2 linked regions of the Sorangium aterium genome follow. The protein of the gene in region 2 interacts with the protein of the main gene of each other region in a pairwise test. Links are inferred from orthologs where the notes say so. Each region holds a gene or a part of one and is shown on either strand. Other genes may lie near its edges.

Region 1 (4,933 bases), on a different replicon or contig from region 2:
CGGGACGAACAGGTAGAGGACGAGCGGCGGGAACGCGAAGAGCGCCCCGACGAGCATCGCGCTCAGCATGCTCCCCCCGGACTCGATGACGCCGAGGAGCGTGAAGAGCACGTTGAGGACCGCGCCCGCGACGAGGCCGATGGCCCAAAGCCACAGCCCGGCGATGCGCAGCCGCCGGTCCGGGTCGAACCTCCGAACGGCCGCCGGGTAGCCTGCGTGGTGATGCGCGTACGCGTGCCCCTGCTGCCGCTGCGCATAGCCCTGGGGTGCCTGCGGGTACGCGTGCCCCTCCGGCCCGTGCGCATGACCCTGCTGCCCCTGCGCATAACCCTGCGGCCCATGCGCGTACGCGTGCCCCTGCGTATAACCCTGCGGCCCCTGCGCGTACGCTTGCCCGTGCGTATAGCCCTGCGGCCCCTGCGCGTACGCTTGCCCCTGCGGCCCTTGCGCATAACCGTGCGGTCCCTGCGCGTGCGCGTGTCCTGGCGGGCCCTGTGGATACGCGTGCCCCTGCGCGTACGCGTGCCCCTGCGGCCCCTGCGCGTACGCTTGCCCCTGCGGCCCCTGCGCGTACGCTTGCCCCTGCGGCCCGTAGGGCGGTTGCCCCGTGGCGCTCTGCCCCGCGCCTTGCGCCGGATACCCCGACGGGAGCTGCCCACCTCCAGGCTGCGCGCGCTCGCTCAAGCGCTCCGCCGGCCGGGGTTGTTGCGGCACGCCGGGGGAATCGGGACGATGTCCGGGGGGATTGTTCATGGATCGAGCGCTCTCGCGAAAGCCTCGTGACAGCGGGTGACCGTTCAGCCGAGGCGAATCCCCGCCGCGCGCGTGGAGCCGAAAGCAGCGGTGACGATCCGCGGTGGGCGACGCCAGCCTCGGAGCTGTCGCTCACGCCCGTGGGATCGAAGTATCACGCAATATTTCTACCACGGCAGGGACGCGCCGGGCATATATCCCAGCAGCTTCGCCACGGCGCGCTGCCGGCGAGGAGCGCGGAGGCTGTGACGCTCCGCTTCCACGAGTTTCACGCGCTGTCGGGGTCGGCCGGGTAACGCGGCAGCAGCCTCTCCGCGCCGGGAACGTGGCGGGAGGACGTCAGGGGCGGACGACGCGCGTGCCCGGAGGAGGCGTGAAATCGAACTCGGTCTTCCCGACCGGCTGATTCACGACCGGCGACGAGAAATCGAACCGGTTCCGGTTGCCCTGCGCGTCGAGGATCAGCACGCGGCGGACCTGGTTGGTCTGCCCGTCCACGTAGAGGAGCATCTTCTGATACGCAGGGGTCGCCTCCTTCGGCGTGCCCTCGAGGACATAGCCGCCCTCGAACTTCATCTGCGCAGGATCGAGCAGGCGCAGCGAGAAATCCTTCGTGAGCTGCCCCTTGCCCATCAAGAACGCGAGCGCCGCCGGATACTGAGAGCCCTTCACCGGGGTCTCGAACATCTGCTCGTTGTCCTTCTCGTAGACCTTGATCGTGACGCCGTCGGAGACGACCCGGTTTCCGTTCGGCGCGTCGTAGATCCAGCTCATCTTGCCCGGCTTCTCGAAGGTCACCTTGCCGGTGGAGACCTTCTTCACGTCCTGGACCTTGATCGTGTAGGTCTGGGTGAAGCTCGCCTTGAAGGTCTTCGTGGAGTCGTAGAACTGCTGGACGCGCCTGCCGAGCTCTTCGGCGGTGGGACCCGCGGCCTGGGACTCGCCGACGGTCGCGAGCGTCGCGAGCACGACCGTGAGGGGCGCCGTCAGCCCGATGAGGCACGCGGCGGCGAGGCGGTTGAGTGAGGTTCGCGTCATCCTTCCCGATCTCCTTTGATGTCCAGAGGCGTGTCGCCCCCGCTCGTCGGCGACGGGGGCGCCGGCGATGCACCGCCGGTTCCGTGCCCTGGCGCCGCACCCTCGCTGAAGCCGGGGCGCGCCGCACGATTTTCATGTTGGACGCGGCGCGGGAGCGTCCGATGCAGGCTCCATAGCACACGGGATGTGCGCCCGGACCGCCCCGGCCGCGCCCGCCGGCCCCCAGCCACGCAGTCAACCGAGGCGCCGCGCCTGGCGTCCCCATGTGCGACCAGGGAGCCGCGTCGGCCCGCTCAACCGAGGCGCGCCCGTCGCGGCCGGGCGCGGCGCGGGACGGGCGCGCCCGACGCCGCCAGCGCGGCCGCGAAGCCCGCGGCGCTGAGGTGGGTCATCGCGATGGCCAGCGCGTCGGCCGCGTCCGGCCGCGGGGGCGCGGCGAGGCGCAGGACCGCGGTCATCACCTGCGCGACCTGCGCCTTCTCGGCCGCGCCCCGGCCGACGATCGTCCGCTTCACCAGCGCCGGCGGATACTCCGAGATCGGCACGCCCGCGCGCGCCAGCCGCAGCAGCACGACCCCGCGCGCGTGGCCGAGCTTCGCGGCGCTCTGCGCGTCCTTGGCGAAGAACAGGCTCTCCACCGCGGCCGCGTCGGGCGCGAGCGACGCGATCACCTTGCCGAGCTCGTCGTCGATCTCCACGAGCCGGCCGGCGAACGTCCCGCTCGTGTCGATGTCGATGACGCCGTGCGCGACGTGCTCGATGCGCGTGCCCTGCCGCACGAGCAGGCCCCAGCCGAGGTGGCGCGAGCCGGGATCGATGCCGAGGACCCGCATCAGCAGGCCCCGTGGGAGGGCGCCACGACGTGGGTCGGGAAGCCCGGCGCGCGCTCGGCCCCCCCGTCGCGCTCGCCCCGCTCGGCCGCCTCGAGCGTCCGCCGCGGGAAGATCTTGTGCGGGTTGAGCAGGCCCTTCGGGTCGAACAGCGCCTTGATCTTGCGCTCGATCGCGATGAGCTCCGGCGACTGCTCGAGCGCGAGGAAGTCCGCCTTCGACGTCCCGATGCCGTGCTCGCCGCTCAGCGTGCCGCGCATGCCGATCACCGCGCGGAACAGGCGCGACAGCGCCGTGTCCACCTGGGGGACGAGGTCCGGGTCGTTCCAGAGCAGGTTGACGTGGAGGTTGCCGTCGCCGGCGTGGCCGTACGTCAGCATGCGGACGCCGGTCGCCGCCGAGATCTCCGCGACCTCGTCGAGCAGCGCCGGGATCTTGTCGCGCGGGACCACGACGTCCTCCGAGATCTTGTAGCGCGCCATGGCGCGCGTCGTGGGCGAGAGCTGGCGGCGCGCCTCCCAGAGCCGCTCGCGCTGCGCCTCGTCCTGCGCGACGAGGACGTCGAGCGCCCCGGCATCCATGCAGACCTCCCCCACGCGCTCGGCCTGGACCTCGCAGTCCGCGGGCTCGCCGTCGACCTCGATGATCAGCATCGCGCCCGCGCGCTCGTCGACCCCGACGCCGCGCGCGCGGACCGCGTCGAGCGTGGGGCGATCGAGCAGCTCGAGGCAGCGCGGGACGACGCCGGCGGCGACCAGGGCGCTCACCGCGCGCCCGCTGGCGCGCACGTCCGGGAACAGGCAGAGCAGCGTCATGACCGACGGGGGCTTCGCGATGAGCCGGAGCGTCGCCTCCGTCGTGATCGCCAGCGTGCCCTCGCTGCCGACGAGCAGCGCCGTGACGTCGTACCCCGTCACGCCCTTCACCGTGCGCCGGCCGGTGCGGAGGCGCGTGCCATCGATGAGGATCGCGTCGAGCCCGAGCACATACTCGCGCGTGACGCCGTACTTGAAGGCGCGCGGGCCGGCCGCGTTCTCGGCGATGTTGCCGCCGAGCGCGCACATCTTGAGCGAGTTCGGATCGGGCGGGTAGAAGAGCCCCTCGGCCTCGACGGCCGCGTGCAGGTCGGCGAGGATGACGCCCGGCTCCACGACCGCGATCTGCTCCTCGCGGCTGATCTCCTTGATGGAGTTCATGCCGATCGTGGCGATGACGATCCCGCCCCCCACCGGCACCGCGCCGCCCGACTTGCCGCTGCCAGCGGCGCGCGGCACGACCGGCACCTCCGCCTCGCTCGCCGCCCGCACCGCCTTCTCGATGTCGGCCGCCGAGGACGCGAGCACGACCGCATCCGGGCTCACCGGCGGCTGATCCGACTCGTCGCCCGCGTAGGCCGCGCACCCGTCGGCCGACGTGATGACCTTCGAGGGGCCGAGCGCGCGCTCGAGGAGCCGGCGCGCCTTGTCGATGGCCGACGCCGACGGGCGGGGGAACGTGGGGTGCTGTCGCATCTCCCCCATTTACCGCGGATCGCGCGGCGATGCTGGGCGGATCCGCGCGGGCGGCCTCAGGGCTGGCCGCCGCCGGGATCTGGTTCGCGGACACGCGCGCTCCGCGCGGCGTGCCCTCGGTCTGCCTGCCAGCGGGCGCGCGGACGCGCCGCGCGATCAGAGCAGATCGAGGAAGGCGAGGAGCGCCTCGATCGCGCCGGCGTCCAGCGCGACGAGGCCCTCGCCCGCGGGCGCGCCGTCGTGGGAGAAGGCGCCCGGCGCAGCGGCGGCGGCCGCGCCGCGCTGGTCGCCGGCCGCGCGGCCGCCCGTGTCCTCGAAGCGCGCCCGCTCGAGCACCTCGCGCAGCGTCTTCGCGGAGCCGTTCGTGAAGTAGGGCCGCTTCTTGTAGAGCCGCCGGAGCGACGGCACCCGCGCGCCTTCCTCGTGCACATACGGCACGACGCCGGTCTTCTCGTATCCGGCCCTCCCCCACACGATCGCGCCCTCGGGCGCGAACACGAGCGCCTCCCAGCGCTCGAACGGCGCCGCGGAGCCGGGATCGTCGCTGCGGAGCACCGGCGCGTGGCAGCGAGCGCAGCGGTCCCGGAACACCCGGGCGCCGTCGCGCTCGAGCGGGGTGAAGCTCGTTCGGCCGAGGGCGGCGGGGTTCGCGCGGTGCGAGAACGCCATGAGGAAGCCCATCAGCGCGCGGCGGAGCGCCTCGGGCGACCGCGCATCGCGCCCGCCGTCGACGAGCCCGAGATCGGCGAGCCACGGCGCACCTTCGCTCGAGATGGAGAACCAGGGGTCGTGGCCGCTCAG
Region 2 (4,895 bases):
TTTCCGCTTCCGGTTTCCCTCCGCCGCCCGCGAGCGGAGGCGCGCCGACGGCTGGGGCCGCTGGCTTTCCGCACGTTGGCCCGCTCACGCAATCGGATGCGGGCCCGTGAACTCGTCCACCCCGGCCGTGAAAAGCCGTAGACGGCCGATCATCAGAGGCCCTTGCGCGAGACCAGCACCGCGTCCCGCTCGACCTCGTACATCGCGTGGGTCACGAGCGCCGCAGCCGTGCGCTCGCGCACATGCACGACCCGCAGCTCGGCGTAGGTCTCGTCCGGCAGCAGCTCCTCGTCGACGCCGAACTTCGGATCGTCGACCTGCGCCGGGCGCTCGTCCTGCAGCCGCGGCCGGACCGTCGCCAGCCTGCCCGCGCCGCCGATCTGCTGCAGCCAGCGGTCGCCCCGCCGGACCGCGAAGAAGCGCTGCCCCGGCTTCACGCCGTCCTTCTCGCCCTTGTCGATGAACACCACCTGGTTCTGCCCGACGAGCTGGTAGGGATAGACGGCCGCGATGATCCTCGCCTCGAGATCCGCCTCGGCGCCCACCGGCGGCACCACGTCGAGGCGCCGCAGCACCGCGCCGACCCTGTCCGTGCGCTCGACCACGTCGAGCGACTCGATGAGCCGCGCGCGCACCATGTGCGTCTTCGGGTTGTAACGATCCACGCGCGCCGTGCCGCGCACCGTCACGAGCTCGCCCTTCACGTCCCCGCTCTTCACCTTCTTGATCTCGCGGAAGATCGTCAGCTCCTGGCCGATCGAGACGTCGTGATCGTCCGAGAGGCGGAGGTAGACGTCGTCGCCCTCGCTGAGGAGCATCTGGTCGTCGGGGCTCGCGACGAGCTCCCCCCACGTGTCCTTCTTCACGTCGTCGACCCAGCCGAGCTCGCGCAGGAAGATCGTCTTCGACGGCACCCGCCCCCCGCGCCCCAGCTGGTTCGCGCCGAACCCGATGCTGCCGCGGGTCGGGCCCTCGCTCGGGTCGCGGAGCCGGATCCGGTCGCCCGGGTAGATCCAGTGCGGGTTCTGGAGCTGCGGGTTCAGCGCCCAGACCTGCGGCCACGCATAGGGGTTCGTGTAGTACCTGCCCGAGATGTCCCAGAGCGTGTCGCCGCGCCGCACCGAGTGCGACTCGGGCACGAACTGCCCCTCGACGACGTAGCTGCCGTTCGCGCCGCCCTTCACCGAGGCGGGGCCCTCGCTGCGGCGGCCCAGATCGAAGCCGTCCGACGGGCGCGACGTGTCCGTCGTGCCCCGCGAGCTCGAGGGCAGGTGGGCGTTCGGATCGAACCCGGGCTGCGGATAACCCGGCACAACGACCTGCGTCTCGACGGTCGGCTCGCCCCTCGGGAGCTGGACCACGGTGACGCCCGGCCCCTGGCCGGCGCCCTCTTCGCCGCCCTGCTGATCCTGAGCGCGCGCCAGCGGCGGCGCCGCGACGAGCGCCAGGGAGACCAGGACCAGCGTTGCCTTCGGGGGGAACTTCATCGCTTGCGCCTCGACGGGGGTGAGGGTGGCGGGCTCGGCGGCGGCGATCCGCTCGGGGGCTCTTCGATCACGACGCCGTTCGCGGTCGAGCGGAGCACGGGCGGCCGCGCGCCGTCGTCCTCCGGCGCGAGCCGCACCACCTCGAGGTCAGGCCTGTCGGGCTCCTCCGGGGGCACGGCGCGCGCCCCGGCCTCGCCAGGGCGCGCCGCGCTGCGGACGCCGCCCCGCGAGCGCTCCAGCGAGCCCACCCGATCCGTGAGCACCGCGTTCTCCGCGCGCACCCTGACGAGCTCCGCGCGCAGCTCGGAGAGCTGTCGTTCGACAGCGTCCTGCCCTCCGCCGCAACCGACGTTGAGCGCGGCGAGCGCGAGCGCCATCGCGCCGATGCCCAGGCCAATCCTCATGGGACGCCCAGCCTACCCGCCGCCGCGCCGGCCGGCCAAACGCGCGGCGATCTCCGCGCCCCGGCGGTGCGCCCCGCAACGGCGCGACGCGCCGCGCGCGCCGGAACGACCCGCGCGACCCGAGGTGGGCGGCGCGACGTCACGCGTTACGGAGCGCGCGCAGTTCTGCTAGGGTCCCACCCCGACATCTGGGTGCGAGGGGTGAACGTGCGGAAATTCTTCCTGATTTTCCTTGTCGCGACGGCCTGCGCCGGCGCCGGCTGCGGCGATGACGGCCCCGCGGCGACGGAGTGCTTCGACTACAGCAAGTTCGACGGCGCCACGCCCGAGGTGAGCTTCTCGGCCGAGGTCCTCCCCATCTTCCAGCGGTCCTGCTCGTTCAGCTCGACATGCCACGGCGCCGAGGCCGGCTCGGCCGGGTTCGCGTACCTCGGCCCGCCGCTGAGCGAGCAGGCCACGCAGGCGCAGATCGACGCGATCGTGGCCCAGAACGTCGGCGCCGCGTCGAGGGCGCCCTCCGGGATGCCGCGGATCACGGCCGGCGACCCCGCGAACAGCTTCCTCCTGCACAAGCTCGACGACACCCTGAGCTGCGGGGACCTCGAGTGCGCTCCCGACGGCTGCGGCGACCCGATGCCCTTTGGCGGCGACCCCCTGCCCTCCGTGGAGCGCGACGCCATCCGCAGGTGGATCCAGCAAGGGGCCAAGGTCAATTGATCGGCCGGCTCTCCGGCCACGTCGTTGAAGAAGGCGACGAGGGCACGGTCGTCCTCGACGTCAGCGGGGTCGGCTACGAGGTGACCGTCCCGCTCGGGGCCGTGGGGCGCGCGCGCGGCATCGCCGCGAACGCGAAGGCCGGCTCGGACGCGATCACCCTGTTCGTCCACACCCACGTGCGCGAGGACGCGCTCCTCCTGTACGGCTTCGCGACGCGCGAGGACCGGGCGGCCTTCCGCGTGCTCATCGGCATCTCCAGCATCGGCCCGAAGATCGCGATGGCCATCCTCAGCGCGCTCGGCGCGGGGGAGCTCGCCGCGGTGATCACCCGCCGGGAGACCGCGCGCCTCACCGCCATCCCCGGCGTCGGCAAGAAGACCGCCGAGCGCCTCGTCCTCGAGCTGAAGGACAAGCTCGTCCACCTCCCCTCGGCCCCGCTCTCCGCCGCGGCCCCTCCGCCCGCAGCCGCCGACGCCAAGCAGGACCTCCTCCACAGCGCGCTCACCCGCATGGGCTACCGCCCTGCCGAGGCGGAGCGCGCCGTCACAGCCCTCGGCGCGCGCGTCGACAGCGCCCCGCTCGGCGACCTCGTACGCGACGCGCTCGCGCTCCTGTCCAAGTGAGCCACGCCGCCGGCGCCCGACGAGCCCTGCAAGCCTGGCCGCCCAGGCCCGGCGAGCCGCGACCGCCCGCGTCCGGCAAACCGCGGCAGCCCGCGCCGGCGAGCCGCGGTTTTCCGGGCGGGATCGCCCCGGCGGGCGGGCGGACGGCGGCGCGCAACCCCCCGCGGGGAGGCGGAGGAGCGACAGACAGTCGACAGAGGGGCGCCGCGGCGAATATGCTCCCGCCGCCGTTCGCCCTGGGATCCAGTCCGGTCGCTCGTTGTGAGGAGGCGTGGTGATCACCTGCCCGAAGTGCTCCAAGGAAAATCAGGACCATTACAAGTTCTGCCTCGGCTGCGGCGCCGAGCTGCCTCGCGACGTTTCGCCCAAGAAGTTCGCGGCCGGCACCCCGCCCCACGGCGTGCCGGCGGCGACGCGGGCGAAGGACTACGGCGATGAGCCGACCGCCATCGGCACCGGCGCCCAGAAGGGCCCCGCGGTCGCGCCCCCGCCGCCCGCGCTCGTCGATCCCGCGGCGTTCATCGCCCCGGCCCGCGGGGAGGACACCGGCGCCGGCAAGAAGGCCGCGGCGGCCGCGGCAGCGCCCGCGACGCCGGCAGCGGCGGCCGGCGCGGGGACGGTCGTCTGCCCCCAGTGCCAGGAGCCCAACCCGCCGTCGAACAAGTTCTGCGCGCTGTGCGGCTTCAAGCTCGTCAAGCCGGCGGGCCAGGCCGCGCAGCCCTCCACGCCGGTCGTCTCCACGTCGGGCGCCGCGAACGTCGTGCTGACGGCGCTCCGGGCCGACGGCACCGAGGCCGGCTCGTACACGCTGCCCACGAACCCCACGTTGATCGGGCGCGACTCGGGCACGATCTTCGGCGGCGACAGCTACCTCTCGCCGCGCCACGCGACGTTCTCGATCAAGGGCGGGCGGCTCTTCGTCAAGGACGAGGGCTCGCTGAACGGCGTCTACCGCAGGCTGCGCAGGGACACGCCGGTGCAGCTCGACAACGGCGACGTCTTCCGCATCGGCCAGGAGATCGTCCGCGTCGAGCCGCTCTCCCCGGCGCCCACGACGCCCGACGGCGTCGAGCGGCTCGGCAGCCCCTCGAAGGGCTACGTCGCGCGGCTGGCCCTCATCATCGGAAGGGACGCGACCGGCAACGCGTTCCCGGTCCCCGACACCGGCCTGCACCTCGGGCGCGAGCGCGGCGACATCCTCTTCCCCGAGGACGGCTACGTCTCCGGGCTCCACTGCCAGATCTCGCTCCAGGGCGGCCGGCTGTTCCTCACGGACCTCGGCAGCTCGAACGGCACCTTCCTCCGCGTCCTCGGCGAGACCGAGATCACGGGCGGCGACATCCTGCTCATGGGTCAGCAGCTGTTCCGCATCAACGTCTGAGGGCGCGCCGCCGTCGTCCCGAGGGCGCGACCGTCCCGCTCGCACAACCCGACGCCCCATCGTACGCTCAGCAGCCCTGAGGCACTCGCCATGGAAATGGTCCGCACCATCCGCGTGGTCGCCGCCGTGATTGAACAGGACGGCCGGTACCTCATCACCCAGCGCCGCCCGACCGCCGTGCTCCCGATGCTCTGGGAGTTCCCCGGGGGGCGCGTGGAGGAGACCGAGACGGACGCGGCGGCGCTGAAGCGCGAGGTCCGCCACCGGCTCGGCGTCGAGATCG

The links. The genes of interacting proteins can lie anywhere in the genome.
Region 1: the proteins of ruvA (region 2) and ruvC interact in binary tests that used the Escherichia coli proteins (3 or more experiments, as listed by UniProt). The link is inferred for Sorangium aterium from one-to-one orthologs.

The regions. Positions count from the first base shown.
Region 1 is NZ_JAQNDK010000001.1:1,542,577-1,547,509, forward strand. The notes cover bases 855-3,854. They hold ruvC (crossover junction endodeoxyribonuclease RuvC), read right to left. Parts: upstream 2,625-3,854; coding sequence 2,085-2,624; downstream 855-2,084. Other genes in these bases: lolA (outer membrane lipoprotein periplasmic chaperone LolA), read right to left, coding at 1,093-1,791; POL72_RS05700 (FAD-binding oxidoreductase), read right to left, coding at 2,624-3,854. In the rest of the region: POL72_RS05685 (PrsW family glutamic-type intramembrane protease), read right to left, coding at 1-684; more of POL72_RS05700, read right to left, coding at 3,855-4,132; POL72_RS05705 (hypothetical protein), read right to left, coding at 4,289-4,933.
Region 2 is NZ_JAQNDK010000002.1:1,739,372-1,744,266, reverse strand. Bases 1,456-4,417 are described here. They hold ruvA (Holliday junction branch migration protein RuvA), read left to right. Parts: upstream 1,456-2,604; coding sequence 2,605-3,231; downstream 3,232-4,417. Other genes in these bases: POL72_RS51275 (double zinc ribbon and FHA domain-containing protein), read left to right, coding at 3,506-4,417; POL72_RS21540 (hypothetical protein), read left to right, coding at 2,093-2,608; POL72_RS21545 (hypothetical protein), read right to left, coding at 1,484-1,891; POL72_RS21550 (LysM peptidoglycan-binding domain-containing protein), read right to left, coding at 1,456-1,487. Also shown: more of POL72_RS21550, read right to left, coding at 153-1,455; more of POL72_RS51275, read left to right, coding at 4,418-4,612; POL72_RS21525 ((deoxy)nucleoside triphosphate pyrophosphohydrolase), read left to right, coding at 4,703-4,895. UniProt on the Escherichia coli protein: The RuvA-RuvB-RuvC complex processes Holliday junction (HJ) DNA during genetic recombination and DNA repair.